DNA from 2 places in the Sinorhizobium chiapasense genome. Region 2 is predicted to be linked to the other one. Evidence: predicted binding sites of a transcription regulator. Region 2 holds the regulator's gene; the other holds the start of a gene.
What was found. Region 2 encodes LexA, which represses DNA repair genes until DNA is damaged. Its sites were predicted from a motif close to TGTTCNNNNTGTGTTCNG; they were not measured.
Positions count from the first base shown of each region.

Region 1: the regulator LexA is predicted to act here: its motif matches at 11,577-11,594, upstream of RB548_RS12660 (ribonuclease T2).

Region 1 covers NZ_CP133148.1:2,604,227-2,618,866, reverse strand. Annotated here, with positions in the region: gene RB548_RS12715 (aldehyde dehydrogenase family protein) at 1-237, shown strand, start outside; gene RB548_RS12710 (iron-containing alcohol dehydrogenase) at 234-1,379, shown strand; gene RB548_RS12705 (ParA family protein) at 1,689-2,408, shown strand; gene RB548_RS12700 (NAD(P)/FAD-dependent oxidoreductase) at 2,630-3,919, opposite strand; gene RB548_RS12695 (L,D-transpeptidase family protein) at 4,205-5,581, opposite strand; gene RB548_RS12690 (DUF4432 family protein) at 5,900-6,742, shown strand; gene RB548_RS12685 (TIGR01244 family sulfur transferase) at 6,860-7,198, shown strand; gene RB548_RS12680 (cupin domain-containing protein) at 7,266-7,616, shown strand; gene RB548_RS12675 (thiamine pyrophosphate-binding protein) at 7,748-9,394, opposite strand; gene RB548_RS12670 (DMT family transporter) at 9,442-10,395, opposite strand; gene RB548_RS12665 (alpha/beta hydrolase) at 10,410-11,345, opposite strand; gene RB548_RS12660 (ribonuclease T2) at 11,614-12,387, shown strand; gene ettA (energy-dependent translational throttle protein EttA) at 12,506-14,155, shown strand.
Region 2 covers NZ_CP133148.1:1,532,353-1,546,992, forward strand. Annotated here, with positions in the region: gene RB548_RS07400 (bifunctional 2',3'-cyclic-nucleotide 2'-phosphodiesterase/3'-nucleotidase) at 1-214, opposite strand, end outside; gene RB548_RS07405 (Lrp/AsnC family transcriptional regulator) at 398-859, opposite strand; gene ald (alanine dehydrogenase) at 1,016-2,134, shown strand; gene RB548_RS07415 (DUF1203 domain-containing protein) at 2,204-2,671, opposite strand; gene RB548_RS07420 (GNAT family N-acetyltransferase) at 2,841-3,404, opposite strand; gene sseA (3-mercaptopyruvate sulfurtransferase) at 3,410-4,273, opposite strand; gene RB548_RS07430 (alanyl-tRNA editing protein) at 4,292-5,041, opposite strand; gene RB548_RS07435 (cysteine synthase A) at 5,050-6,090, opposite strand; gene RB548_RS07440 (SDR family NAD(P)-dependent oxidoreductase) at 6,413-7,258, shown strand; gene RB548_RS07445 (SMR family transporter) at 7,246-7,572, opposite strand; gene RB548_RS07450 (SMR family transporter) at 7,569-7,925, opposite strand; tRNA gene RB548_RS07455 (tRNA-Asn) at 8,002-8,076, opposite strand; gene RB548_RS07460 (hypothetical protein) at 8,216-8,509, shown strand; tRNA gene RB548_RS07465 (tRNA-Cys) at 8,669-8,742, shown strand; gene lexA (transcriptional repressor LexA) at 9,037-9,756, opposite strand; gene RB548_RS07475 (LysR family transcriptional regulator) at 9,937-10,878, opposite strand; gene RB548_RS07480 (NAD(P)-dependent oxidoreductase) at 11,226-12,089, shown strand; gene RB548_RS07485 (mandelate racemase/muconate lactonizing enzyme family protein) at 12,132-13,235, shown strand; gene RB548_RS07490 (thiolase family protein) at 13,252-14,454, shown strand; gene RB548_RS07495 (Zn-ribbon domain-containing OB-fold protein) at 14,451-14,640, shown strand, end outside.

The DNA.
Region 1 (14,640 bases), 1.1 Mb from region 2:
AACGATTGCCAATACGGACTCACCGTTTCGCTCTGGACGAGGGACCCCGAACGCGCCTCGCGCATTGGCCGCAATCTCGAAACCGGCACCGTCTTCATGAACCGCGCCGATTATCTCGATCCGGCGCTCTGCTGGACGGGGGTCAAGGAAACGGGCCGCGGCGGCTCGCTTTCGATCCTTGGCTTCCACAATCTCACCCGTCCGAAATCCTATCATCTGAAGAAAGTAACAGCATGACGATCACCGCCAACTGGAGCTATCCGACCGCCGTCAAGTTCGGCGCCGGCCGGATCAAGGAGCTTGCCGACCATTGCAAGGCGCTCGGCATGAAGAAGCCGTTGCTCGTGACCGACCGTGGCCTTGCGCCGATGGCGATCACCCAGAATGCGCTCGACATCCTGGAGGCGGGCGGCCTTGGCCGCGCCATCTTCGCCGACGTCGACCCGAACCCGAATGACAAGAACCTGGAAGCCGGGGTAAGGGCGTTCAAAGACGGCGGCCATGATGGCGTCGTCGCCTTCGGCGGCGGTTCCGGCCTTGATCTCGGCAAGTGCGTCGCCTTCATGGTCGGCCAGACGCGGCCGGTCTGGGATTTCGAAGATATCGGCGACTGGTGGACGCGCGCGAGCGTCGAGGGCATCGCGCCAATTGTTGCGGTGCCGACGACCGCCGGCACCGGTTCGGAAGTGGGGCGCGCCAGCGTCATCACCAATTCGGCGAGCCACGTGAAGAAGGTGATCTTCCACCCGAGGTTCCTTCCGGGTGTCACGATCTGCGATCCGGAACTGACGGTCCGCATGCCGAAAGTCATCACCGCCGGCACGGGCATGGATGCCTTTGCCCATTGCCTGGAGGCTTATTCCTCGCCCTTTTATCATCCGATGTCGGCGGGTATTGCGCTCGAAGGCATGCGGCTCGTCAAGGAATACCTGCCGCGCGCCTATAAGGATGGCGCGGACATCGAAGCCCGCGCCAACATGATGAGCGCAGCGGCGATGGGTGCCGTCGCCTTCCAGAAGGGACTGGGCGCGATCCATTCGCTCTCCCATCCGGTCGGCGCGATCTACAACACCCATCACGGCATGACCAATGCGGTCGTGATGCCCCCGGTGCTGCGCTTCAACCGGCCGGCGATTGAGGAGAAGATCGTGCGCGCGGCCGCGTATCTCGGGATCGCCGGCGGTTTCGACGGTTTCTACGACTACGTGTTGAAGCTGCGCGAGGAACTCGGCGTGCCGGACAAGCTTTCCGCGCTCGGCGTCGGTACCGATCGGATCGATGAAATGGCGGAAATGGCGATCGTCGACCCGACGGCCGGCGGCAACCCGGTGGAGTTGACGCTCGACGCGGCGAAGAAACTCTTCAGAGAGTGTATCTGAGCCGAATCCGTTAATTTTTCTGAAGCCCGGAAGACCTACAGCGCCGCGCGTCTTATCAGACGCGCAAAGGACGCTGGAGCACTTTGAATCGCTGCATGTTTTTGTCCTTAAATCGGCTACGATTTAAGGAAACATGCAGTAGGTTTTCCGGGCTTTCTTATTTCATCGCCGTCGACGCCTGGGCGTGCGGTTAATCTTTGCCCGCCAAAATTTCCATTTCGTTAACCATGTTCTGTAAGGCTCTGTTAAGGGCGCGGCCTGCTCACGCATCGGTCGGAGCCTCGAAACAATGACGGAATGAGGTGGAAGATGGCGGTCATCACATTTGCCAACGCAAAAGGCGGCGCCGGCAAGACGACGGCGGCATTGATCCTGTCGACGGAGCTGGCGAGGCAGGGCAACAAAGTGGTGGTGCTCGATGCGGACCCGCAGCGCTGGATCACGCGGTGGTCGGAAGTTTCCGGCCATGTCGCCAATCTCGAAGTGATTTCGCACATCACGCCGGCTTCGCTGCCCTGTCATATTCGCGCACTGAAAGACGACGCCGATTTCATAGTCATCGACCTCGCTGGCGCCAAGGATGCGATCGTTGCGCTGGCGCTCGGCTTGTCCGATCAGGTGCTGATCCCGGTCCAGGGCTGCGCGATGGACGCGCAGGGCGCCGTCCAGATCCTCGAACTGATCCGTCATATCGAGCAAAAGGCGAGGGTGCGCATCAAGCATTCAGTGGTGCTCACGCGCGTCAACTCTCTGGTGACCACCCGTGCGCTCCAGACGATCAAGACGCTGCTTGCGTCGCGCGGTGTTGCAATGCTCGAAACGCCGATCGTGGAACGCGTTGCATACCGCGAAATTTTCGAATGCGGCGGAACGCTGCAGACGATGGACGCGGGTCGTGTCAGCAATCTCGACAAGGCGCGCGAGAATGCTCTTACGCTAGCTCAGGAGGTCCAGGCGCTTTTGCCTGCTCGTCCGCAGCGCTCCTGGACTTCGCGGGTGCCGTCCTGGGCACAGTTGCGCGCCGCGTAGCGATGTTTTTGGCTTGCTCCCAAACTCAACCGGAATTGACGTTCGTCAGTTCCGGTTGAATCTTTGCCGCATATGCGGCGAATGGCTGTCGCGCATAATGCTCGTGCCAGCGGCGCATCGGGCTATCAGGCGGCTTAGGCCCCCCTTGGTCCCTGTGGCGGGCGGTGGGATGACGGACGAGAGAACCGCCAACAGACAGGCGCGTGAGACGACGACGCCACTCATAAACGCCGGTCGACGAAGTGCTTTGCATGCGCGCCGGCCTGATAGAAGGCGGATTTTACGGTCCGCCACGGATCGGGCGTGATCGGCGTTTCTGCGAGCGGGATCGCCGAGGCATCGCCCATGACGTGTTGGGCGAGCGCCCGTCCGAAGACTGTTCCCGGCGCAATGCCGCGGCCATTGTAGCCGCTTACCGAAACGACGTTCGGCGCGAGGACGTGCATGGCGGGCAGGTTGTTGGTCGTCATGCCGATGCTGCCGTCCCACCAGTATTCGAAGCGGAAGTCGCCGATATAGGGGAAGAGCTTGCGCAGCGAACGGGCCGCGAAGGCGCGATGCGTGCCCTCAGCGATGGCATCGAGCCGACCGATCGAACCGAAGATCATCCGGTTCTGCTGGTCCATGCGGAACGAGGTCATAACGAGCCCGGTGTCCCAAGCGCCTTGACGCTCCGGCAAGATTCGCGTTGCGACCTTTTCGGGAAGCGGATTGGTGGCGAACTGGAAATAGGGGAGGATCGTCAGTTCCCGCGTATGCGCTTTCCACGGCACGTCGGCAACGAGGTCACCATAGGCGTTGGTCGCCAGAATGACGTGGCGGGCGGTAATGCTGCCTTGGCCGGCCTTCAGTTTCCACAGATCGCCCTGGCGCGTGGCGGCAACCAGCGGGGTGTCGGTAAAGATCCTGGCGCCAGCGGCGAGGGCTGCGCGTGCCAGCCCTCGTGCGTAGGCGAGTGGCTGGACCGTTCCGGCGCGACGGTCGAGCAGCGCACCGGCAAAGCCCTCGGCGCCGGAAAGCGCGTGCGTCCTGTCGGCGGAGAGCACTTCGACCGGTGCGCCGCGCTTCTTCCACTGCGCCTCGCGATCCTCAATGTCCTTCAGGCCCTCGGCACCGACAGCCATGTGGAGCGTGCCGTTGCGCACGGCTTCGCATTGCATCCCGTGTTTCGCGATCAGGTCGTAGACCAGCGACGGACCGTCGCCGAGTTCTTTCAACAGCCGGTTTCCGGCATCGGCGCCGAGGGTTGCCACGAGATCGTCCGGTTTTACCCACATGCCGGCATTGACGAGTCCGACATTGCGCCCGGAGCCGCCGAAACCGATCATCCGCGCTTCGACCACGGTGGCGTTCACGCCCTTTTCCGCAAGGTGCAGCGCGGACGAGAGACCCGTGAAACCGCCGCCGATGATCGCCACCTCGGTCGTCAGTTCGCCTTGAAGCGGGCCGGTTTCAGGCGCGGCCGGTGCCGTCGCATGCCAGAGGTTGGGGAGAGCACGCTCCGTTGCCATTGCGGACATTCCTTTGCCTTCGGAGCGGGATAAGGAAGGCCGGAAACTCCCTCTCTATCCTGCACCGATTGATCGTGATGGAAAATTCTTCGTCAGTGATAGAACCATTGTCGCGAAGTTTTTCATGACAATGTTTCATGAGGTCATGAAGTCGTGCAATGCCGGTTGGCCGCTGCAAAATGCGATCAGGAATACCGCCTGCACACGCCCTCTTGAATAAGTCGTCCTGCAGGACGACGAGAAAAGAGAGTGTGCCTTTCGCCGCGTGGCAGGCGCGTTACAGGATCAATCGACGAACTCGACCGTCACGCCCTTGCTCACCATCTTGCCGAGTTCGGTCGCGTCCCAGTTGGTGAGGCGAATACAGCCGTGGCTCTGCGTCTTGCCGATCTTCGACGGATCCGGGGTGCCGTGGATGCCGTAGGTCGGCTTCGACAGCGCGATCCAGACCGTGCCGACGGGACCGTTCGGTCCAGGCTGCAGGGTCAGGATCTTGTCGTTCGCGCCCTGCTGGAAGTTGATCTTCGGGTTGTAGGTGTAGCCCGGATCGAAAGCGATACGCTCGACCGACACGATGCCGGATGGCGAAGGCGTGTCCGACGAGCCAATCGTGGAAGGATAAGCTGCAACGAGCTTGTCGGCCTCATCGTAGGCGAGCACCTGCTTGCGGCTCTTGTCGGCCACGATCCGCGCGACCTTGCCTGCCTTGTTCGGGCCTGGATTGATGACCTTGATAATCGTACCCGGAATGGAAAAATCGACGCCGGGATTGAGTTCGCGCAGGTAGTTCTCGTCCATGTGGAACTTCTCGCCGAGCATCTCGGTCGTGGACGTGAAGGAGAGATGCGGAAGCATCGCCTTGTGGGCATAGTCTTCCGGGATCGCCGCGACATAGGGCCCGGCCGCGTCGGCAGCGGTGATCGTATAGGTGGTGATCGGCAGGCCGCCGTTGAAGCGCAACCGTTCGAGAATGTCTTCGGTGTTGTTCGGATCGAGCGTCTCGCCGGTTGCTTGCTGCCAGGCTTCGATCGCCTTGGTAACATTCGAACCCATCTTGCCGTCGATCACGCCTGGCGAGAAGCCTTCACGGTCGAGAAACACCTGCAGTGCGGTGATCTCCGCACGCGATTTGCCCTTCACCGAGATCGCCGGCGGCATCGGCTGCCTAAGCGGATCGTCATATTGGGGATCGTAGGCTGCCTGCTCGCTGCCATCGATCAGGCCCGGCAGGTTGTCCCGTAGTTCCTCGCGCTCCACCGGAGCCGGTTCGCCGTAGTCCGGGACCGTGCCGGTAAACTCGCCGGGCTCGGAATAGCCGTAGCCGCGGTCGCGGTAGCCGTCGTTCGAATAGACGTCGACGTCACTTTGCCGGCGGCGGGCTCTGCCGTAGCCGTCCGACGGCATCACTGTGGCGACAACATTGCCCCAGGGATCGACGAGCACAGTGCGGCCACGGTGGTCACGCATCGCGCGGACCTCGTCTTGTCCCGGCATATAGTCGAGAATTTCGCCGTTCGGGGTGACCAGGATCACGTCGCCGCCGCCGCGATAATAACCTTCCTGGGCAGCGGCAGGCGTAAGCTCCACGGCCAAAAGGCCGGCTGCGGCGAGAAGCGAGAGGCCGGTGCGGGTCGCAGTCGTCACGATAGAACCTGTTTTCATGATGATTGATCCGGGCGGTACATGCCGATTTGGACGTTAATGTGAAAAAAGTGAATCCATCGTGAACGGTTGGTTAAAATTCATCCTGACTGATCGGTTAACCGTAGTTAGATCGGTCTGGCGTCTGTTTCAACCGGGAAGAATGAGCAGACAAGGGCCTAGAAGGGATCCTCGCGCCGCATTCCTCCTCCATCTATGTCGGTAACGCTCGCGAAGCCGGATTGTTCAGCCGGAAATTATCATGCTCGGAGCGTTTTGTTTTGCCTTATCATGCATTTGCAGCCGCGCGCGATTCGCGTGTGCCAGCCGGGGCAACGGATGGAAACGACCTTGACCAGCACGCGTAACGGCGTCCCTTGCCACCTCCTGTTCGATCGCTCATCGGCGCTCGATATTGCCGCCTTTGTGGTCGATGGAACTGACCTTTCTCCAGGCTCAGCGATTCCGTCCGATGGTGACCCGCGGATCGATCATGCGCTCGCCGGATTTCTCTTTACCTGCGGTCCCGATCACATCCGCCATCCCGAACCCGTCGAAGGCCGCGACGACGGAACGCGCTACCCTCTGCACGGTTCGCTTGCAGGCACATCCGTCATCCGGGCGGAGATGTCCGCAGACGGCACATGTTGCGAGGCTCTGATCGAGGTGGCTCTTGCCTGTGGCGGCAAGGCGGCGGTCGAGCGTCGATGGTTTGTGAGCGAGAACGGGCAAAGCGTAATGCTAGAGGACCGCGTGACGAACATCGGTGCCTCGGCCTTCGCGCCGATGATGATGTATCACATGAATATCGGCGGCCGGCTGCTCGGACCGGAAACGCATATTGTCAGTCCTTCACTCGAGAGTGGATCGCTCTGCTGGCAGTTCGGCGAGGGCGAGAGCGCCCATTTCTGTATTCCGGCGCATGACGAGGACGGCTGGTCGGAGGTATCGCTGGCACCCTTGCCGGGGCTCGGCGGGCAGCGGCTTGCCGTTCGGTTTCGTGTGGACACGCTGCCGTTCCTGCAGATGTGGCGCTGCCAGCGTGGCGGGGCCAATGTCATCAGCATCGAACCGGCGTCGCATCGCCTGGCAAAGCGAGTGGAGCTGGCGGCATCGGGCGAACTCGGCGTTATCGAGCCAGGCCAGGCGCGCGGCTATGCGCTCGCCTTCGCGGTGTCCTGATCGATCGCAATGCCAGAGTGGGCTGCGGGCGGAAACACCTTCCCTACCGCTCCTGCGATTGACGCCGCCTGACGCCGGGCCTAAATCAAGGCAACACCGTTCAGAGGAAGCATCATCATGGACATTCGCCAGATCAACGATGAATACTCGGTCTCCGGCCAGATCACGGTCGAGGACCTCGATGAGATCAAGGCGCTCGGGTTCAAGTCCATCGTCTGCCACCGCCCGGATTTCGAGGTCCCTGATCAGCCGACCTTCGATGCGATCGCCGCGCGCGCCGCCGAGCTGGGTCTGGAAATCACGCATATTCCCGTGGGTCCGATGGGCGTGACCGCCGATGCGGTGACCCGCATGGTCGATGCACTCGACGAGTTCCAGCGCCCGATGCTCGGCTATTGCCGTTCCGGCGCCCGCTCCACCGCAGTTTATCAGCAGACGCAGCATATCCGCAGCTGACAGGATCGCCTTGCCGCCTGCCGCCGCGGACCGCCGGCGCGCGAACGCGAGATTGGGAGGATGCCGCATGACCGGAGCATACCTGATCAACCGTGACCAGTGGGCCGAAAAGCCCGACGTGTGGCAGGGCGAATTCGAGGGTGGCCCTTACGGAGCCGGCGTTTCGGTCATGTTCTACACAACCGACCGGATCGGCGGCGGCCCGAAATTGCACCGCCATCCCTATCCGGAAACCTTCATCGTCCGCTCCGGTCGTGCGCTCTTCACGGTCGGCGACCAGACGATCGAAGCGGAGGCGGGGCAGATCGTCGTTGCGCCCGCAAACGTTCCACACAAGTTCGCCAATCTCGGGCCGGGTCGGCTGGAGACCACCGATCTTCATGTGAGCGGCAGCTTTTCCACCGAGTGGCTGGAGTAGGCGGGAAGGACCGATCCTCGGCGGATCGTCTCTCTTCGAGCGCTGAGAACGCCGTCAAGCCGCGATCGTGTCCCCGCGCCGCCCAGGCAACGCGGGTCTCCGCCGTGTGGTAATGCAGGCCGACCGGCCCCTCAACCGTTGCGAATTTCGGTGAGCGTTCGCGTGGGCGTAATCGCTTCCGGATCGAGTTTGATCTCGATGATGGCCGGCTTGCCGCTGGCGCGTGCCCGGAGGAATGCGTCGGCAAATTCTTCGGTCCGCACCACGGTTTCGCCGTGGCCGCCATAGGCGCGCGCAAGTGCCGCAAAATCCGGGTTGGTAAGATCCGTCGCGCTGACGCGGCCGGGATATTCGCGCTCCTGGTGCATGCGGATCGTGCCGTAGATGCTATTGTTGATGACGAGCACGATGATCGGCAGCTGATAGCGGATGGCGGTTGCGAACTCCTGCCCGTGCATGAGGAAGCAGCCGTCGCCGGCAAAACAGACGACTTCGCGCTCCGGGTGGAGTTGCTTGGCCGCGACGGCCGCCGGCAGGCCGTAGCCCATCGAGCCTGAAGCGGGGGCGGCCTGGGTTCCATAACGGCGGAAGCGGTGGAAACGGTGCAGCCAGGTGGCGTAGTTGCCGGCGCCGTTGGTGAAGATCGTGTCCGGCGCGGTATTCGCCTCGATCCAGTTCATGATCGGCCCCATCTGCACGTCGCCGGGACCCTTTTCGGGCGGCGTCGACCATTTGAGATAGGCCTCGTGCATGGTCGCGGTGCGCGCGGACCACGTAGGTTCGCCCGCAGGTGTGAGGTCGCCGAGCGCCGCCACGAAATCGCGCGGGCTCGCGGCGATCGCCAGATCCGGGCGATAGACGCGGCCGAGTTCCGCGGGGTCCGGATGGACATGGACCAGTGTCTGCCTGGGGTAGGGGACGTCGATCAGCGTGTAGCTGGACGAGGGCATCTCCGAAAAGCGACCACCGACGAGCAGGACGAGGTCGGCCTCCTTGATTTCCTTCGCCAGCGCGGGGCTGATGCCGATGCCGACATCGCCGGCGTAGACCGGATTCAGGTGATCGAAGAGCATCTGGCGACGGAAGGAGCAGCCGACCGGCAGCCTCCATCGCTCCGCGAAACGCTGGAACCCAGTCACGCTTTCGGCGGACCAGCGCGTGCCGCCAAGGATGGCAATCGGCCGTTTCGCGGCTGCAAGCAGTTCCTCGAGCCGGGCGATCTGGCCCCGGCCCGGATGGCTTTCGACCGGCTGGTAGGCGCGAGCCAGAGGGGCCTCGGTGCTCTCAGTCAGCATGTCCTCCGGAAGCGTCAGCACCACCGGGCCCGGCCGGCCGGACGTCGCGACGGCAAAGGCGCGGGTCACGAATTCAGGGATGCGCGCCGGGTCGTCGATTTCTGCCACCCATTTCGCGACCTCGGTGAAGGCGCGGCGATACTCGATCTCCTGGAAGGCCTCGCGCTCGCGTGCGTCGCGCTGCACCTGGCCGATGAAGAGGATCATCGGGATCGAATCCTGCCTGGCGACATGAAGCCCGGCCGAGGCGTTGGTGGCGCCGGGGCCGCGGGTCACCATGCAGACTCCGGGTTCGCCGGTGAGCCGCCCCCAGCAGTCCGCCATCATCGCCGCGCCGCCTTCCTGCCGACAGACGATGACCTCGATGTCGGTGTCGTGGAGTGCGTCCAGGACCGCCAGATAGCTCTCTCCCGGCACGCACGAGATGCGCCTGACGCCATTTGCGACCAGCGCCTCGACAACCAGCTGACCACCCGTTTTCATCCAAACACCTCCCAATGCTCTTCTTATCCTATCCGTTTACAGACGCCTCAGATCGCCGGCGAGACCGGTGCGATGCTTGCCGTCTTCTCGGCCTTGCGCTCGCGCCAGATGATATAAAGACCCGAGCCGATGATGATCGCGATGCCCAACCACTTCAGCGCGTCCGGCAGATCGCCGAAGACCAGCCAGCCGAAGATCGTCGCCGAGACGATTTCGAGATATTGCAGCGGCGCGAGCACCGAAGCCGGGGCGGCGCGATAGGCATAGACACCGAGCACGCCCGAGATCGTCGCGGTGACGCCGACGCCGAGCAGGTATAGCCACGCGTTGCCCTCTGGCCAGACGGGATCGAACACGCTCGAGCCGCTGCCTTCGCCGAACGAGAGCAGGACAAGGCAGAAGAGACCGCCCCAGATGCCGGCGTGAAACTGCATCGACCAGGGGTCCTCGTTCTGCGCGACCATGCGGGTCACGAGCAGGAAGACGGCTAGCCCGAAGGCGGCGACGATCGGCAGAAGCGCGATCAGGCCGACCTCCTGCATGCTCGGCTGGATGACGAGCAGCGCACCGAAGAAGCCGACGGCGCAGGCGGTGTAGCGCCGCCAGCCGATCGTTTCCTTGAGGAAGATGCTGCCGAGAATCGTGAGGATGATCGGCTCGACGAAAAAGATGGCGATCGCGTCGGCCACCTCCATCACCTTCAGCGTGGTGATGAAGGAGAGCATGGTCAGCACCAGAAGCCCGCCGCGCAGCGCATGCAGCGCGCTCTTGCGCCAGGTGAGGTCGAAGAGGGTGCGGCGGACGAGGACGACCGGCAGGATGAAGACCACCTGCAGCAGGAAGCGGACGGCGGTGATCTCGGCCGACGGAACCGTGGCGATCGCGAGCTTGGCGAAAATATCGATCAGCGGCGAGATCAGAACGGCGATGACCATCAGCGTCAGGCCGTAAGAAATGCGGTCGTGACCGGCGGCGGTTCTGGGCAGGGAGAGGTCGGTCATGGTCTTCCGTCTCGTCAGCGCTTCCTATCGACCGCCTTCAGGCACCAGGCGGCGAAGTCTTCGGTTGCCTCCTCCCGGCCGATCTCGTTGAGCGTCTCGTGGCGCATCCCGTCATGGATTGTAATCGTCACGTCAGTCATGCCGCGCGCCTTCATCCGCTCGGCGAGCCAGCGAAGGGCGCCGCCGTTGAACGTCGAAGGATCCGCACTGCCGCCGACGAGATGGACGGGCAGGTCGACGGGCAATCGCGCCAACCGATCCGCGCGCGCACCGGCGAAGGCGAATTTGAACACGTCGATCCAAAGCGATACGGTCGCATCGAAACCGCAGAGCGGATCGGCCACGTATTTGGCGACTTCGCTTTCGTCGCGCGACAGCCAGTCGGCATCGGTCTTCCGATCGGCGATCGCTTTGGCCCAGACGCCGAAGGTGAGCTTCGAGAGCAGCGGGCTCGGTACGTCCGAGCCCTTCAGCATCCTCTCGATCGCCAGTATTGCCTGACCGCCTCGGCCGGCAAGGCCCGGGCGGAAATTGGAGTTCCAGACGGCGAGGGCGTCATAAAGCCCTGGATCGGCTTCGGCGGCGTTGAGCGCGATCAGGCCGCCCATCGAGTGGCCGAAGAGAACAACCGGCAGGCCCGGGTGGTTGGCAACCGCCATGTCGCGCATCGCCCGTACGTCCGCGATCACCTTGGCCGCCCCATCGCGCTGCGCGAAGGTCGCAAGCGGGGCATCCGGCGCCCGGCTCTCCCCATGGCCGCGATGGTCGTGTGCATAGACATGGAAGCCGTGTGCCGCCATCGCCTCGGCGAAACGCGCATACCGGCCGGAGTGCTCAGCGAGCCCATGGCAGACGATGAGGATGCCCAGCGGCTCGGTGGAGGCCGCGAAGTGTCGCCAGCCGAGCGTAGCACCCGTCGGGCTTTGATGCGTCCTCACCTGCCCGAACATGCCATGCCCCCGGAACAATCGTCAGACTCTCGCGTGCGGGTTGCCAACGGAGCGTCCGTTGCGCGAACCGGAAGCACTTTCCAAGACGCTCTCAGCGGAAAATGCACCGGCCGATATCAAATCGATTTGCGCCGCAAAGGCAATCGCTGCTTGTTGCTTGTTGCGCATAAGGTCACAACGAATCCGGAAATGAGGATTAGGGGTTGCAATTTTCGCGCTTTCGTCGATATTTGTTCTCGTTTTGTTTTCCTGTAGGAGGCTATTTGAAATGCGGGCGAGGGCGAAAACGAATCTTGCGAGAGTTGCGACACTCATTCTGGGGCTGGGACTCTCGTCCTTTGCCGCAGCCGAGGAGGTGTCGTCGGTCGAAACGGCGGGAGCGGCAGGCTCCGGCAAGACGCAATATGTGCTGGCGGTCAGCTGGCAGCCGGGATTTTGCGAGACGCGGCCGAACCGCAAGGAATGCGCGGATCAGACGGCCGATCGCTTTGATGCCACGCATTTCTCGCTTCACGGCCTCTGGCCGCTGAAGAAGAGCTATTGCGGCGTCGAGGCGGAGCTCAAGGCGCGCGACCGGAAGGGCGATTGGCTGGAATTGCCGAAGCTTGCCATGGCCGACGAGACAGCTGCGCGTCTGCTTGTTGCCATGCCGGGGGTCAAGTCCGGCCTCGATCGCCACCAGTGGCTGCAGAGCGGCACGTGCCAGACGGCAAAGGCGGAAGATTATTTCAGGCTGCAACTGCGCCTGCTCGGTGAATTGAACAATTCCGCTGTACAGGATCTCTTTGCCGACAAACTCGGCTCCGAGATCGACGAAAGCGAGATCAAGCACGCCTTCGACCAGAGCTTCGGTGCCGGGGCCGGCGACCGGGTGCGCATGCGTTGCCAGTCGGTCAACGGCCGCAGCGTCATCACCGGTTTCACCATCGGACTTTCCGGCGACCTCTCGGGCAAGGGCAGTCTTGAGAGCCTGATCCGGGCGGCCGGGACGACCGAGTTCAAATGCGCCAAGGGGATCGTCGACGCCGCCGGCCGCGGTTGATCCGCGAGGGTTGCTTGCCGGAAGGGATTGGCGTGGGCAGGCCTTTGGCGGATTGCCCCGCCACCATAATTCGCCTACATAGCGGGCAAATTTCCCTTCCGATGCGGAGCATTCCCTTATGGCACGTCAGTTCATCTATCACATGGCCGGGCTCAACAAGGCCTACGGCAACAAGAAGGTTCTGGAGAACATCCATCTTTCGTTCTACCCGGACGCGAAGATCGGCATTCTCGGTCCCAACGGCGCCGGTAAGTCGACAGTCCTCAGGATCATGGCGGGCCTCGATCATGAATATACCGGCGAAGCCTGGGTCGCCGAGGGCGCAACCGTAGGCTATCTGCCGCAGGAACCGCAGCTCGACCCTGAGAAGACAGTGCTCGAGAACGTGATGGAAGGGGTTGCCGCCAAGAAGGCGATCCTCGACCGCTACAACGAACTGATGATGAACTATTCCGACGAGACGGCGGAAGAGGGCGCCAAGCTCCAGGACATCATCGACAGCCAGAACCTCTGGGACCTAGACAGCCAGGTGGAAATGGCGATGGACGCGCTGCGCTGCCCGCCGGGCGACGCGGAGGTCACCAATCTCTCGGGTGGCGAGAAGCGCCGCGTCGCGCTCTGCAAGCTCCTGCTGGCGCAGCCGGATCTCCTGCTGCTGGATGAACCGACCAACCATCTCGATGCCGAGACGATCGCCTGGCTCGAAAAGCATCTGCGCGAATATCCGGGCGCCGTGCTGATGATCACCCACGACCGCTACTTCCTCGACAACGTCACCGGCTGGATTCTCGAACTCGACCGCGGCCGGGGCATTCCCTACGAGGGCAATTACTCCGCCTATCTGCGGGCGAAGGCCAAGCGCATGGCGCAGGAAGGCCGCGAGGAGGCAACCCGCCAGAAGGCCATCAGCCGCGAGCAGGAGTGGATTGCGTCGAGCCCGAAGGCCCGTCAGGCCAAGTCCAAGGCGCGTATCCGCGCCTATGACGAGCTGGTCAAGGCGGCGGCAGACCGGCGTCCGGGCGACGCGCAGATCATCATTCCCGTTGGCGAGCGCCTTGGCCAGGTGGTCATCGAGGCGGAAAACCTCTCCAAGGGCTATGACGACCAGCTGCTGATCGAAGGCCTGAGCTTCAAGCTGCCGCCGGGCGGCATTGTCGGCGTCATCGGCCCGAACGGCGCCGGCAAGACGACGCTCTTCCGCATGATCACCGGCCAGGAGCAGCCGGACGACGGTGCATTCCGCATCGGCGAAAGCGTCCAACTCGGCTACGTCGACCAGAGCCGCGACGCACTCGACGGCAACAAGACCGTCTGGGAGGAAATCTCCGGCGGCAATGACATCATCAAGCTCGGTAAGCACGAGGTCAATTCGCGCGCCTATTGCTCGTCCTTCAACTTCAAGGGGGGCGACCAGCAGCAGAAGGTTGGCACGCTTTCGGGCGGCCAGCGCAACCGCGTGCATCTCGCCAAGATGCTGAAATCCGGCGGCAACGTGGTCCTGCTCGACGAACCGACCAACGACCTCGATACCGAGACGCTGGCCGCACTCGAGGACGCGCTCGAAAACTTCGCCGGTTGCGCGGTCATCATCAGCCACGACCGCATGTTCCTCGATCGTCTGGCGACCCATATCCTCGCCTTCGAGGGCGACAGCCATGTCGAGTGGTTCGAAGGCAACTTCGAGGATTACGAAAAGGACAAGATCCGCCGCCTCGGCCCCGATTCAGTCAATCCGAAGCGGGTGACCTACAAGCGCCTGACGCGGTAAGGCGCCGCCGAGCGGCCTTTAATGGGTGGGTTGCCTTCAGCGCCGCGCGTCTTATCAGACGCGCAAAGGACGCCGCAGCAGGGCAGCGGATCATTGCGTTTTGCCCGCCCTCATTCCTGTGCTTGTCACAGGACCAGTGCGTCCGAGTCCTCGGGCGCAGGGGACGTCCTGTTGCCCCGTAGCGCGAGATGCGTCCGGAAAGTCGCGCACGCTTTTCCTCCTCCACGCTACAGCGCCGCGCGTCTTATCAGACGCGCAAAGGACGCTGCAGCACTTTGAATTGCTGCATGTTTTCATCCTTAAATCGGCTACGATTTAAGGAAACATGCAGTAGTCACTCACGGCGCAGACGCGCCGTGAGTGGATTCCTGTGACGAGCACAGGAATGAGGAGCGAACGGCGCGGCTTAGGCCGCCGAGGATAGAGGTGCGGCGTCCCAACTGTCCGATGGCGCCGGGGCCGCTTGGCTTTGTTTTCTAAGCGTC
Region 2 (14,640 bases):
AGGCGGTGCGGGCAAGGCCCACCGTGTCGTTCGGTTTGTCGCCGTAATAGTCGTAGGGAAAGACGTGCACGTGCAGGTCCGTCGTTTCCATGATGCGCAGGTGTGCCTGGTTCGCCGCTGCGCGCGCGGAAAAGGGATGAAGCATCGCGAGGGCAGAGGAGGCGGCGAGGCCGCCAAGCAGCGAACGGCGCGAAATGGGGGGAAGGGCAGTCATCGACGGCATCGCTGTCTCCATGTTGAAAAAACTCTCCGCGGACGCGTGGCAAGTCTGCAGCAAGTGGGAATACACTTGGAATACCGGAGACTATGGCGGAAGGCACCTGCAAGGCAAAGCGGCGGAATCTTGCCCATTCGACGCCGCCCCAGCGCGGAATGGGATTGGCGACGCTGGATACGCTCAAATGCCGACATTCGGCCGATCGATGACCTCGCGGAGCGAAAAGCTCGAATTGATCTTGACGACATGCGGCAGCGCCGACAGCCAGTCCCGGTGAATTCGCTCGTAATCCTCCAGATCCTTGGCCGCGACGCGCAGGATGTAGTCGTATTCGCCAGACATCAGATAACAGACCAGCACATTGGGGCAGAGTTTTACGGCAGCCTCGAATTCCGCAAGCGTCTTCGCGAACTGGCCCGACAGCGAGATGTGGACGATGACCATGATCTTGTAGTCGAGCGCCTTGTGGGCAATGCGGGCGTGGTAGCCGCTGATCGTGCCCGATTTTTCGAGGATGTCGACGCGTCTGGAGCAGGCAGAGGGGGAAAGGCCGACTTTCGCCGCGAGATCCGCATTGGATATCCTGCCGTTCTGCTGAAGGATGCGCAGAATCGCATGATCAATGGTGTCGAGCTCGCTCATTCGGGATTTCCTTCATCATTTTGCCTTGGCGCGCAACAATATTCGAAAACAATGCGGTGGTAGACATCTCTTTGCAAGGACATTCGCAAGACCATCTGTTTTGCTGGGCGCGTCATCAATGCGGCGCAAAGCCCACAGACAGGAGAGGAACGCTAGATGCGTGTCGGTTGCCCGAAGGAAATCAAAAACCATGAATACCGTGTAGGTCTGACGCCCGGTTCGGTACGGGAATATGTCGCCCATGGTCACGAGGTGATCGTCGAAAGCAAGGCCGGGGCAGGGATCGGGGCAGACGACGACGCTTATCGCGCCGCAGGAGCGCGGATTGTTTCGACGGCCAAGGAAGTGTTCGAAAAGTCGGACATGATCGTCAAGGTCAAAGAACCGCAGCCATCCGAATGGACCCAACTGCGAGCAGGCCAAATTCTTTACACATATTTGCATCTGGCGCCGGATCCCGAGCAAACCAAGGGACTTCTCAACTCTGGCGTTACGGCGGTCGCCTACGAAACGGTGACGGATGAACGCGGTGGACTGCCGCTGCTCGCGCCGATGTCGGAGGTCGCCGGGCGGCTTGCCATCCAGGCTGGCGCGACGTCGCTTCAGAAGGCGAATGGCGGCCGTGGTATCCTCCTTGGCGGCGTGCCGGGAGTGTTGCCCGCCAAGGTCGCCATCATCGGCGGTGGCGTTGTCGGGCTGCATGCGGCCAAGATGGCCGCCGGTCTCGGTGCGGACGTTTCGATCCTCGACCGCTCGATCCCGCGCCTGCGTCAACTCGACGATATCTTCAACGGCCGCGTTCACACCCGGTTCTCGACGATCGATGCGCTCGAGGAGGAAGTCTTTTCCGCCGATCTGGTGATCGGCGCCGTACTCATCCCGGGGGCGGCGGCCCCCAAGCTCGTCACGCGCGAAATGCTTTCCGGTATGAAAAAGGGTGCGGTCATTGTCGATGTCGCCATCGACCAGGGCGGTTGTTTCGAGACTTCACACGCGACGACGCATTCCGATCCGACTTACGAGGTGGACGGCGTCGTGCATTATTGCGTCGCGAATATGCCGGGCGCGGTGCCGGTGACCTCGGCACAGGCGTTGAACAACGCCACGCTTTACTATGGCCTGCAACTCGCCGATCGCGGCCTTAAGGCGATCGCTGAGGACCGTCACCTGCGTGCCGGTCTGAACGTGCACAAGGGCCGGGTGACGAACGGGCCTGTGGCAGAGGCGCTCGGCTATGATGCCTACGCGCCGGAGGCTGTTCTCAACGTCGCCTGACGCGATCCTTTGAAGGCCCGGCGTTCAAGCGCCGGGCCTTTGTGTGCCTCATAAGGCGCGCGCTTTTTCTCAGGCAATCTCGATACGGCACTGATAGCAATTGTATTTGGCGGAACGGACGTGCACGTAGGCGACGTCCGCCCGAGCCAGCAGTTCTTCGGCGCGCTCTGGCAGCCTATCCGCCGCAACGACGCCACCGGTTCCGTATACGATGCGATGGTCGATCCCATATCCCCGCAATAGATATTCCTTGCTGGATGCGAGAATGGGTGGCAGCGCATGTCTGTCGTGCGCGGCGCATTCGTCCGCGTGCAGGAAGATCGGTCCCGTCTCCGCGTAAGCCTGCACTGACGCAAAGGGTCGATAGGCGAGCACAAGGTAGGGCCGGCCGCGATCGACGTTGCGCAGGCAGTGCCGGCAGGGAACGCCGTCCCCGTCCGAGACGCGACGCTCAGGCGGATTGCCATAGGCATCAAGGCCGCCGTCGCGCAGTCGTTCCGCGTCACCGTCGGACATGGGGATGTAGCGTAGACTCATGGCGGTTCTCCTCGTCGAAAAGAAATCTTGAAGGAGATGGATGCGCCGTTTCGGTTCGTTTCGACACCCGAAACTTGCCTGCTGCACGTTTCCTTGACCCGGAGCCGATTCAAGGAAAAACAAGCAATTCAAAGTGCTGCAGTGTCAGGAGACGCACGCATCGTGGCCATCAGAGCTCTTTGGCCAAGGCAAGCAACTCGGCGTCACTCAACGGTTCGACGATTGCCTCCCGCGTCGCGACCGGCGAAAAACCGAACTGCTGATAGAGCTGAAGAGCGCGCGGGTGGTCGAGATTGTTCGTCGTCACCCTGACCTTGCTCGGGTTCATCGCCCAGGCCGCCAGCAACGTCTGCAGCAGGAACCATTTGCCCAGGCCGAGACCGAGCGCGTGTTCCATGAGGCCGAAATGGGTGAGTTCAATGACTTCGTTCTCGCGTTCGTGCAGTTCGAAGAAGCCTGCCGGCGCACCGTTGACGTAGAGTACGGTGACCGTCGTCGCCTTGTTGTGGAGCACATCCGCCAGTTCCTCGTCGCTCATACGCAGGCGCTCCGTCCAATGCCAGCGCTTGCCGACGCGAAGGTAAAGGAAGCGATAGTAGGCGAGCGGGATGTCCGATACACGCAATACGGCCGTGTGGATGTTGACGGGTATCGGCAGGCTTTGTTTGGGCGGTGACGTCATCTCGAGTTCGGTCACGTGCGCCGTGATCGCTGCAGGCTTCGATCCTTGCATGGCATTCACTCTCTGCCGGTCGCTACCGGCGTGTCGGGCCGCCCGCCCCATTCCGACCAGGAGCCATCATAGAGCGTATTGTCCGTGTGCCCCAGCGACTGAAGGGCAAGAGTTATGATTGCCGCGGTGACGCCGGACCCGCAAGTGGTGACGACCGGCTGTGTCAGGTCGACGCCGGCATCGCTAAAGGTCTGGCGCAAGGCGTCGAGGCTCTTGAGCTTGCCTTCTTCGGAAAAAACGCCGGATGGCAGGTTCCTGGCTCCAGGCATATGCCCCGAGCGCATGCCTGCTCTCGGCTCCGGCTCCTCGCCGGTGAAGCGGCCTGCGCCGCGCGCATCGGCAATCTGCAGGAGCCGCTTTTCTACGACCTCCTTCATGCGCTCGAAGGAGGTGACGGCAGCCGCATCGAACGTAGCGTTGAAAACGCGTGGCGTCGGGGTAGGGATTTCCGTGGTCGCCGGCCGCCCCTCCATCTTCCAACCATCCATCCCGCCATCGAGAACGAAGACGTTCCTTGCGCCCATGATCCGGAACATCCACCAAACACGCGGCGCGGTGAAGATGCCTGGCCCGTCGTAAACGACGATCGTATCGTCGTCGCCGATGCCCATGGCGCCAACGGCCTGGGCGAAGGCTTGCGGTGAGGGGAGGGTATGCGGCAGACCGCTTGATTGATCGGCGATGGCGTCCTGGTCGAAGAATATAGCACCGGGGATGTGCGCGGCCGCGTATTCCGACTTCGGATCCCGGTTCTGCGCCGGCAGGTACCAGGCGGCGTCGAGGATCTTCACCGACGGATCGGCAAGGCGCTGCTGGAGCCAGTCCGCAGAGACGACGAAAGCACTCTTGTTCTCGTTCTTGTTATCCATTGTCGTCACTCCACAGACTCAAACAGCCGGACAATCTTCCGGCGTTCCGAAGCGTATCCGAAAACGCCGATTCTCCTTACCCTTCTTTTCTATCTTGGCGATGTGAATCGCGCCTACTTCCTGGGTCTCGGAAACGTGTGTGCCACCGCAGGGTTGGCTGTCGACGGCGGAGTCTTTTCCGATGCAGACGAGGCTCACCCTGCCAAGACCCATCGGCGGGCGGACATTCTTCGATTTGACGATGCCCGGGTTGGCGGCGAGTTCCTCGTCGGTGATCCATTGCACGTAAACGGGGTGGTTCTCTTCGACGAGTTTGATGAGCGCTGCCGTCACCTGGTCCTTGTCGATCGTTTCGCTCATGTCGAAATCGACGCGGCTTTCGTCCTCGCCAACAGCCGCCCCGGTGATCGGGAAGGGGCAAACGACGGAAAGCAGGTGGCAGGCGGTGTGCATGCGCATCAATCGGTACCGGCGCGGCCAGTCGATGTGGAGGACGAGCTTTTCGCCGATCGCCGGCGAAGGCTGACCTTCCGCCGGGACGTGTATGATGACGTCCTTGGTGGCGCCGTGCCGGGTGCCTGCGATCGCGATTCGGCCTCCGTCACCACGCTCGAGAAAGCCGGTATCCCCCGGCTGCCCGCCGGAGGTGGCGTAGAAGCATGTCTGATCAAGCTCGATTCCGCCATCATCGAGAATTCCGGTCACGCTTGCCTCGCAGGTCGAGAGGTAGAAGTCTTCTCGGAAGAGGGCGGTAACGGTCTTGGTCATCGCGAATGTTATCCGACGGGTTCGTATGGCACGGTGATGTTCGAAGTGGTCTTGAGCCAGCTTGGCACCGGCAGGCCCTTGGAGGTCAGAAAGTCCGGGTTGAAGAGTTTCGACTGGTAGCGGTTACCATAGTCGCAGAGAATCGTCACGATCGTGTGGCCGGGGCCCAGGTCCTTGGCGATCCGTACCGCGCCGGCAATGTTGATGCCGGTTGAGCCCCCGACGCAGATCCCTTCCTTTTCGATCAGGTCGAAAACGTAGGGCACGGCTTCCGAATCGGGAATCTGGTACGCGAAGTCCGGCGTGAAACCTTCAAGGTTGGCGGTGATGCGGCCCTGCCCGATCCCCTCGGTGATCGAGCTTCCGTTCGCCTTGAGCTCGCCATGTGCATAGTAGTTGTAAAGTGCGGCCCCTTCCGGATCGGCAATACCGATCTTGACAGCAGGATTCTTGGCCCGCAACCCTTGAGCCACGCCGGCGAGCGTGCCTCCAGAGCCTACCGCGCAGATGAAACCGTCGACCTTGCCGTCTGTGTCGCGCCAGATTTCCGGCGCTGTCGTTTCCACATGCGCGTCGCGGTTTGCGACGTTGTCGAACTGGTTTGCCCAGATCGCGCCGTTCGGTTCTGTCTTGGCAAGTTCGGCGGCCAGTCGGCCCGAAACCTTCACGTAGTTGTTGGGATTTTTGTACGGCACCGCGGGAACTTCGACTAGCTCGGCACCCATGAGGCGCAACGCGTCCTTTTTCTCCTGAGTCTGCGTTTCGGGAATGACGATGACCGTACGGTATCCGAGCGCGTTGCCTACGACCGCGAGACCGATTCCGGTATTGCCGGCAGTGCCTTCGACGATGACGCCGCCGGGTTTCAACTGCCCGGATTTTTCCGCCTGCCGGATGATCCACAAGGCTGCGCGGTCCTTCACCGATTGCCCCGGATTGAGAAATTCCGCTTTGCCCAGGATGGTGCAGCCGGTGGCTTCGGAAACGGCTTGGAGCCGGATCAACGGCGTGTTGCCGATCGCTTCGAGCACGGACGGAAGAACGGTCATTCTGAAAACCTCACGCTGGACGGAACGGACGCCGGGTCCGAACCCAGCATAATCCCTGATGAACGGCGATCCGATAAACATTTGGTTTACAGGCAAGATCGCCGAAATATTGGCGTGTTTTCGGCTCAGCCTGTGTACGAGGCAAGAAATAGCGTTTCGCAGCTTACCTGTCCCGGGCAAAATTCGTCTCGGTCGTCAAAAGATCGGTCGAAAGAGAAAAATGTGGGCAGGCGTTGCCGTCGGAGAGGTATTGAGCCCGGGCCGGGGGAGACAGCCACGGGTCTTGGAAGGCAAAGCCCTTCCCGATGGACGCGAGGACAAAATGACGACTGCATTCACAGCCCGACCCGAGCATGGACTGGTGTGGATAACGGGGGCGAGTTCGGGCATCGGCCGCGCCGTGGCCCTCAGGCTGGTGGAGGAAGGCTACTCGGTGGTCGTCACGGCGCGCAGCCACGAGAGGCTGGTGGCACTTCAGCATGAGGCGTCGGGCCCGGGTAGGATTGTCGTTCTCGATGGGGACGTCGCCGATCCGCGTGATATGGAACGTTTGCTGGCAGCCGTCGAATACGACCACGGGCGGGTGGCTCTGGCCGTGCTCAATGCGGGGGTGGCGATTCCGGTGCGTGGCGATGATCTTGGTCGGGAAGCCTTCGATAAGAGCTTCGCCGTCAATCTTCATGGTGTGGTCAATTGCCTCGTGCCCGTTGTGGAGCACATGAAGGCGAACGGGCATGGCCAGATCGCCGTCGTCTCGTCAGTGGCGGGATACTGCGGCCTACCGATGAGCGCCGCTTACGGAGCGACCAAGGCGGCGCTCATCAATATGGCGGAGAGCTTGAGGTTCGACCTCGATCGTATCGGCATCCGCGTGCAGTTGATCTGTCCGGGCTTTGTCGATACGGCCGCTTCGGCGAGAGGCAGGTTCCCGCGACCGGCGATGGTGAGCGTGGACGAGGCGGCGGAGCGCATATGCCTCGGCTTGAAATCCGGGCGCTTCGAGATCACCTTCCCGAAACGCTTTGTCTATGCCGTTAAGCTGCTGCGGTTCCTGCCTTATGGCGCCTACTTTGCGCTTCTCAACTGGCTCGTGCCGGGGCGTGCACCCGCCACCGCCGCAAAGAAAGAGCGCTCCGGTTCAAAAGGCAGGCCGCGTCAGGCGGTGTGAAGCACCAGAACCGCACCAAAGACCAGCGACAGGCCGACCCAGCCGACTGGCCTTAGCTTTTGGCCGAAGAAAAGGCGCCCGCAGATCGCGGTGCCGAAAATGCCGGTGGCGCCAAGTACCGCATAGGCCATGGCGAGTTCCATACCCTTAATCGCTTTCGCGAGCAGTGCGAAGGCGGCCAACACCAGGAGAATCGAAAGCGCGCCCCAGCCGCGCCGGGCAAAGCCGTTCGACTTCGTGGAGGCCAGATTCGCTGCGACGTCGAGAATGCCGGCCATAACCGCGAAAGCGAAATAGAAGCCATCGGCGCTCATCGGGCGGCTTCTCCCGCCGCTTCCTCTTGCTCGACCTCACCGGCGTTGACGAGCAGTATGCCTGCAACGGCCATCGACAGGCCCAGCATCTCGCGGCCGCTGAGTGCATGGCCGAAGACGAACACGGAGACGATCGTGATGAGGGCCACACCGGACCCTTCCCAGATGGCATAGGCGACGCCGACGGAGATCGTCTTCACGGCCTTGGCAAGGAACACGTATGAGAGTGCAATCGATGCGTACATGATCGCATGCCCGGCATAGGAGCCGGAGGCGGAAGCAGCTTTCATCGCCGTGAGGCCGGCGACCTCTGTCGTGATCGCGAGAACCAGGAAAAGCCATGCAACACGCATGAGGAACCTTCAGAGACTATGCCGACAAACGAAAAAAGAGCCACTCGGGCCTTTGCCGCGAATGGCTCTTTGAAACTGGCTCCCCGGGCCGGATTCGAACCGGCGACCTATCGATTAACAGTCGAGTGCTCTACCGCTGAGCTACCAGGGATCATCTGCGCCGCAGAAGTGAGGCTGCTAATACAAATGCTTTTTCGATTTGCCAAGCGGTTTTTCAAAAAAAATGACAACGTCCGTTGCGCGGCTGTGGAGAAGGCCCCAATTCTGGGGAGGAGCATGAAAGAGGAATAATGACGAACGGCAGGAAAGAACGACATTTCGGCATCGACCCGCAGACCCACGAGCTCGTCCTCGGCAAATGGCGTATGAACTTGCCCGACTCACCGGTGCTGCGAATTCTTGTTGGGACGCTCCTTGTGGTGGGCGGCGTATTGGGCTTCCTGCCGGTGTTAGGCTTCTGGATGATTCCTCTGGGGCTGCTCGTGCTTTCTCACGACATACCGGCCATCCGCCGTCGTCGCCGCAAGCTGGCGGTCTGGTGGGCGCGCTGGCGCGGCCAGCAAAATTCTTCCGACAAATCCTGAAAGGCACATGCGGCCGCGGGGTGCCAAGCGCGCATTAGCGGAGCGCTGGGGGGAACGTGGATGACCTGGCGCCGTCCCACCTTTTTCGAACCACTCCCCTTGCACTCCTCATAGATTCGTTCTAAACGCCGGCCATCGCTTGATCGATCGAGCGTGAGAGGCCTCGTGGCGGAGTGGTGACGCAGAGGACTGCAAATCCTTGTACCCCGGTTCAATTCCGGGCGAGGCCTCCAAAGCTTTTACTTCAAGAAAATCAACGATGAATGTGTAGCCGGACGCTGTGTGAGTGTTTGGCTTACGGCAAAACCGTTTGGCCCGCGCAAACGCGATTCGCGGCGATCAGTGCCATCATTAACGGATTGGCCCTCTGCAAGGCGGTAGAGCAGGGCCTTTGGTTTTGGCCACCCGAGTTGCAGTGTGATTTTCTCCAGCGCCGCGCGTCTGCTCAGGTGCGGAAAGGGCGCTGTAGCAATTTGAATCACTGCCGCAAGTCGCATTGCTGAGCCCGACTCACCAGCCCGTCTCAACTAGTGATAGCGGCGAATAAGGCCGACGAGCTTGCCTTGGATCTTGACGCGGTCCGGTCCGAATATCCGCGTTTCATAGGCCGGGTTGGCCGCTTCGAGCGCGATGGATGCGCCCTTTCTGCGGAACCGCTTGAGCGTTACCTCCTCATCGTCGACAAGCGCAACGATGATGTCGCCGGGATTGGCCGTGTTCGTGTTCCGAATGATCACGGTATCGCCGTCGAAGATACCCGCCTCGATCATCGAGTCGCCCTTGATCTCGAGCGCGTAGTGTTCGCCGTTGCCGATCATCTCGGCCGGGATGGAAATGTCATGAGTGTTGTTCTGGATCGCGGAAATCGGGACGCCGGCCGCGATCCGCCCCATGACCGGCACGGAAACCGATGCAGTATCGCTCGGTGGCGCCGATTTCGTCGTGGCGGCAGGCGCGGCAGGTGGCTTGCCCAGGCTGCCTTCGATCACGCTTGGCGAGAAGCCACGCCGTGGCTGCGGGCTCGTGGTGTAGGCCTCGGGCAGCTTGATGACTTCGAGCGCGCGCGCCCGGTTGGGAAGACGGCGAATGAAGCCACGCTCTTCAAGCGCGGTGATCAACCGGTGGATGCCCGACTTGGAGGCGAGGTCCAATGCGTCTTTCATCTCGTCGAAGGACGGCGGCACCCCGGATTCCTTCATTCGCTCGTGAATGAACAGAAGCAATTCCTGTTGCTTGCGGGTTAGCATGGCGCGTCACTCCAGAGTCGCGAAACAAATCAAGAACAGACACTATCTGTTCCATATGTGTTCCGCAAGTACCTAAAATTCCGTGAATTTCCCTGGCCGTTGCGAAATCCTCCGGCAAAGCGGGCGGTTGCTCCGCCGACGCCTCGCCGTGAACCACGTAAAGGGCGGGCTACGCCGGTTTCACATCTCCGTCAGCTTGGTGAGAGCTCCGGAGTTTGCGCGTGTTGCGGCTGTGATCTCCTGGATCAGGGCCTGGCTCGCCACCGGAATCGAGACGTCCGATCGGAAGATCAGTCCCACCTTCTGCGGCGGCACGAACTCGTGGATGTCGAGCTGAGCGGATATGTCGATCTCGACCAATGAACCTGTCTCGAGCTCGATGCGTACGGCGTCCTGGCGCACAAGGCCGATGAACTCGCTCTTCTGGAGAATGTTCTTGACGAACATCGGGGAGCCGCTGCGCAAAACCGATCTCTTGAATTCCATGCCTACAAGCTTGCGCAGCGCGCCTTCGAGATCGCGGTTGCCGGTCAATACCACCCAAGGATACTGCGCCAGTTCGTTGAGTTCGATCTGATGACCGTCAAGCATCGGGTGACCGGCGCGGACGACGAGGATCATGGAATCGAGATAGAGTTCGCTCTGTTCGACATCGGGTGGAAGGTCCTCCGGCTCGAAGAGGGTCGCGATCAGGAAATCGAGATCCCCCAGCAGCAATGGGCGGATCAGGTCGCTGCGGGTGCCATTGGCAATGTTGATGGTGAGGCGCCGCTCGTCGGTCACAAGTCTGAGGATCGCGAATGCCAGCGTGCGGCTGTCCGGGCCAAGCGGAGCGCCGACGTTGATCTCGCCTGATCCAAGTGTGCGGATCGCTTTGATATCGCTCTCCATCTTGCGCATCTCCGCCGCAATGCGCCGGGCATGATCGAAGACCGCCTCGCCGAAAGACGTAAGCGTGATGCCGCGCGGCCCGCGATCGAGCAGCGGCACTCCAAAAGCATATTCGAGCATCTGGATGCTTTTCGAAAGCGCCGGCTGGGAAAGATTGAGGCGTTGCGCAGCCTTGTTCAGGCTCCCCAGTTCAGCGACTGCAAGGAATCGATTGACCGAACGCAGATCCATATTTCACCTCCCCGAGAAACTGGATTTGACGATAATCAGTTCTAACTTTTGGTTTGAACGATATCAAATCATTCTTCTTGATTTTAGAACTTCCGGCCCGCAGACTTCGATCATTCCCGGCGGCTACCAACGATTTGCGCACGGGAAGGCCGAAGCGAGAAGTCCTTCAGGACGGGGTTGTACGAAGCCGTGAGGAGACGGCGTCGCACAACCGAAGCGACGGTCGAGGAGGAGCATTTCCGGACAGTCCGGATTCAATCATCGCCTGATCATGGTCGGCCTTCAGGGAGCGCGCCGCGCGTCCCAACGGTTTCGGCTGGCTTTTTTCAAGGCACGGGGAGGATTGCATGTCAGTAAGAGTTGGATTCGTGGGCGTCGGCGCAATGGGATTGGCCATGGCATCACACGCGCTGAAGGCGGGATTCGCAGTAGCGGCCTACGACCTCGACGCGGAATGTCTCGCCAAGGCGTCGGCCGCGGGTATCACGGCTGCGAAAGACCTCGCTGATCTTGCCACGATGGCCGACGTCTTCATCGCCGTCGTCGCGACCGATGACCAGTCGCGCGCCGTGACCAGGGAACTGGCGCTCCACGTCAAGAAGAGCTCGGTCATTGCGATCGCCGCCACCAACAATCCGGGCACGATGCGCGAACTCGGAGAGTATTGCGACAGCTATGGCGTAAACTTCATCGACGCGCCGGTTGTCTACGGCCTGGAGGGCGCGCGCGAGGGGACGCTGCTTTCGCTTTGCGGTGGCCGGGAGGACGCCGTCGAAATGGCGCGTCCGGTGCTGATGAGCTACAGCCGCGATGTTCTGCACGTCGGCGATCTCGGCTCCGGACAGCTCGCCAAGGCCTGCAATAATCTGCTGCACTGGATCCATTGTGTCGGCAACTACGAAGCGCTGCTCCTTGCCAAGCGCTACGGCGTCGATGCGCAGCGCATGCGCGAGATTCTGCTGAAGAGCCCCGGCTACAACAATACCTTGGAGCGCTGGGACGGAACCCGCTTCACCTGGCACGAGAAAGACATGGACGTCGTTCTCGACCTTGCGCAGGCGGGCGGGCTGGTGCTGCCGCTGAGCGGCCAGACAGACCAGCTCATCAAGTTGCTGTCGCCAGCCGATGTGCGCGACCTGCTCTACGGTCCCGAGGCTCACTATCTCGGCCGCCGCGTCGTTCCGTTCAACAGCGAGGCCCGAACCGCCTGAGAATTCTGCTCTGCCGACGTTTTGCGCAACGGGAGCTGAATCATGGAAATTGTCGCATTCGATATCGAGCCGGTGGTCCTGAAGAAGGACGATCCGGAATGGAAATTCGCGCTTGGCGCCAATCCGAACACGGAAGGCGTGATCCTGCGCATCGCAACGGCAGATGCCGAGGGGTTCGGCTATGCCTCGGCCACTGCCCATATGGGCTCGATCAAGTCCACGCTCGTTGCCGAACTCGGTCATTTCCGTCCCCTGGTGCTCGGCAGGCACGCTGACGAGATCGGCGCCATCATGCAGGGGCTCGACCGCAGGCTCCGTGGAGCTCCGCAGGCCAAGGCCGCTGTCGACTGCGCGCTCCACGACCTTCTGGCACGGACGCTGAATGTCCCGCTGACGACGCTGCTAGGCGGTAAACTGCGCAGCGAGGTGCCGATCCTGCGCATTCTTGCCATCAAGTCACCGGATGAGATGGCCGCTCAGGCGAGGCGCCTTGTCGACCAGGGATACCGTTACCTGAAGATCAAGGTGCACGGCCATGTCGACGAGGATGTCGCGCGGGTCGTGGCTATCCGTGCCGAGGTCGGCCCGCACGTGCACCTGACGATCGATGCCAACCAGTCATATTCGCCGAAAGATGCGGTAACCGCGATCCTCAAGATGGCGGATCATGGCATCGAGCTCGTCGAGCAGCCGGTGCCAGCCGAGGATCGCGAAGGCTTGTCGCTCGTGACGAGGATGGTCCCGATCGCCGTCGAGGCCGACGAGGCGGCAGGCTCTCTCGCAGAAGTCTACGACCTGGCAAAACACCGGCGCGTGGATGCGATCAGCCTGAAGATCCCGAAGCTCGGCGGGATCCGCAATACGCTCACGGCGGCTGCGCTCTGTGAAGAGGCGGGCATCCAGTACCGGATGGGTGCCGCTGTCGGCAGCCGGCTGCTCTCCTCCTTCGCCATTCACCTCGCCTGCGCACTTCCGGGAGCCGAATACGCCTGCGAGCTCGGCGAGTTCGAGCGGCTGCTCGGCGATCCCTTTGGCGGCCTGTCCGTCGACGGCGGAATGCTCCGACTACCGTCCGGCCCTGGAACCGGAGTGCAAAAGGCCGATGCCGGGGACAGGGCGACCGAGAATTACGAAGCTTCACGATGACGAAAGGATGACCGAGGTGGGAAAGCATGCATCTTCCGGAAAATACGCGATCGTTGGCCTCGGCGTTGTCGCCGGGCCGCAGCCGGACCGATCGGAACGAATGATCGCGGCAGAGGCGGCGAGGCTTGCGATCGCCGATGCGGGCCTGACAAGGGCCGATATCGGTGGCGCGATCGATCTTAGACGTACGGGCGGCGGCGGTGATCGCGCCAGTTATTCGGACGCCTTTACGCGTGTTCTCGGCATCAAGAACAATTTCTATTTCACCTGTGGGCGCGGCGGCGCGCTGGCCGGCCTCGGCATGGCTGCCACCATGTCCTATCTCGATAGAGGCATCGCGGACTACGTCGTGCTGATGGGTGCCGTGACGGACTGGTCGCAGTCGCAGGAGACCCGCAAGAAGGGGTTTCGCGGCATGGCGCATGCCGAAAAGCGTGGCTACTGGGGCAAGCCGCTCGGTGACTCCCGCGCCGTCAGCCACCATAGTTGGATGGCGGCTCGCCACATGGCCGTCTACGGCACGACGAGCGCCCAACTCGGCGCCATTTCCGTCGCCGAACGGCAATGGGCCTGCATGAATCCGGAAGCCAAGATGTATGGCCGGCCGATCACTGTCGAGGACCATCAGAACTCCCCGCTGGTCGCCGAGCCCTATCACCTGCTCGACATGAGCCAGGTATCCGATGGCGGGATCGCCTTTATCCTCACGACGGCGGACCGCGCCAAGGATTGCGCCAAGCCGCCGGTCTATGTGCTCGGCCAGGGATTTGGAGAAGTCTCCGCCGACTTGTGGTGGGAGAAGAAGAATTTCACCCACATGGCCGTCGAGCCAGCCAAGAAGCAGGCGTTCGGTCAGGCCGACATTACGCTTGACGATGTCGACTGTGCCCAGCTCTACGACTGCTTCACGGCAGAGGTCCTGTTCCAACTCGAGGACTACGGCTGGTGCAAGAAAGGCGAGGGGGGTGCCTTCGTCGCTGACGGCAACATGGCGCCCGGTGGCTCGATCCCGGTCAACACCGGCGGCGGCCTGCTCTCCTGCTACCACCTCGGCGATCTGACCGGACTGGCCGAGTCCGTCCGGCAGCTTCGCGGCGAAGCCGGCGAACGCCAGATCGAGGATTGCGACATCGTTCTCACCACCGGCCATGGCGGCGAACTCGTCTCTCCCGGCATGTGCTCCATCCACACCTGCACGCTGCTCGGGAGGCACGCATGAACATCAATCCGCAATCCTACACGGTCGACCTCGACTGGAAGAAGCCCTATCCTAGCATCGACCATGACAATGAAGCTTTCTGGGACGGGCTCAAAGAGCACAAGCTGCTCGTCTGGAAATGCAAGCAATGCGGCGCGGTCTACTGGCCGAAGGCCTATTGCCAGAACCACGACAACGAGCCCTTTG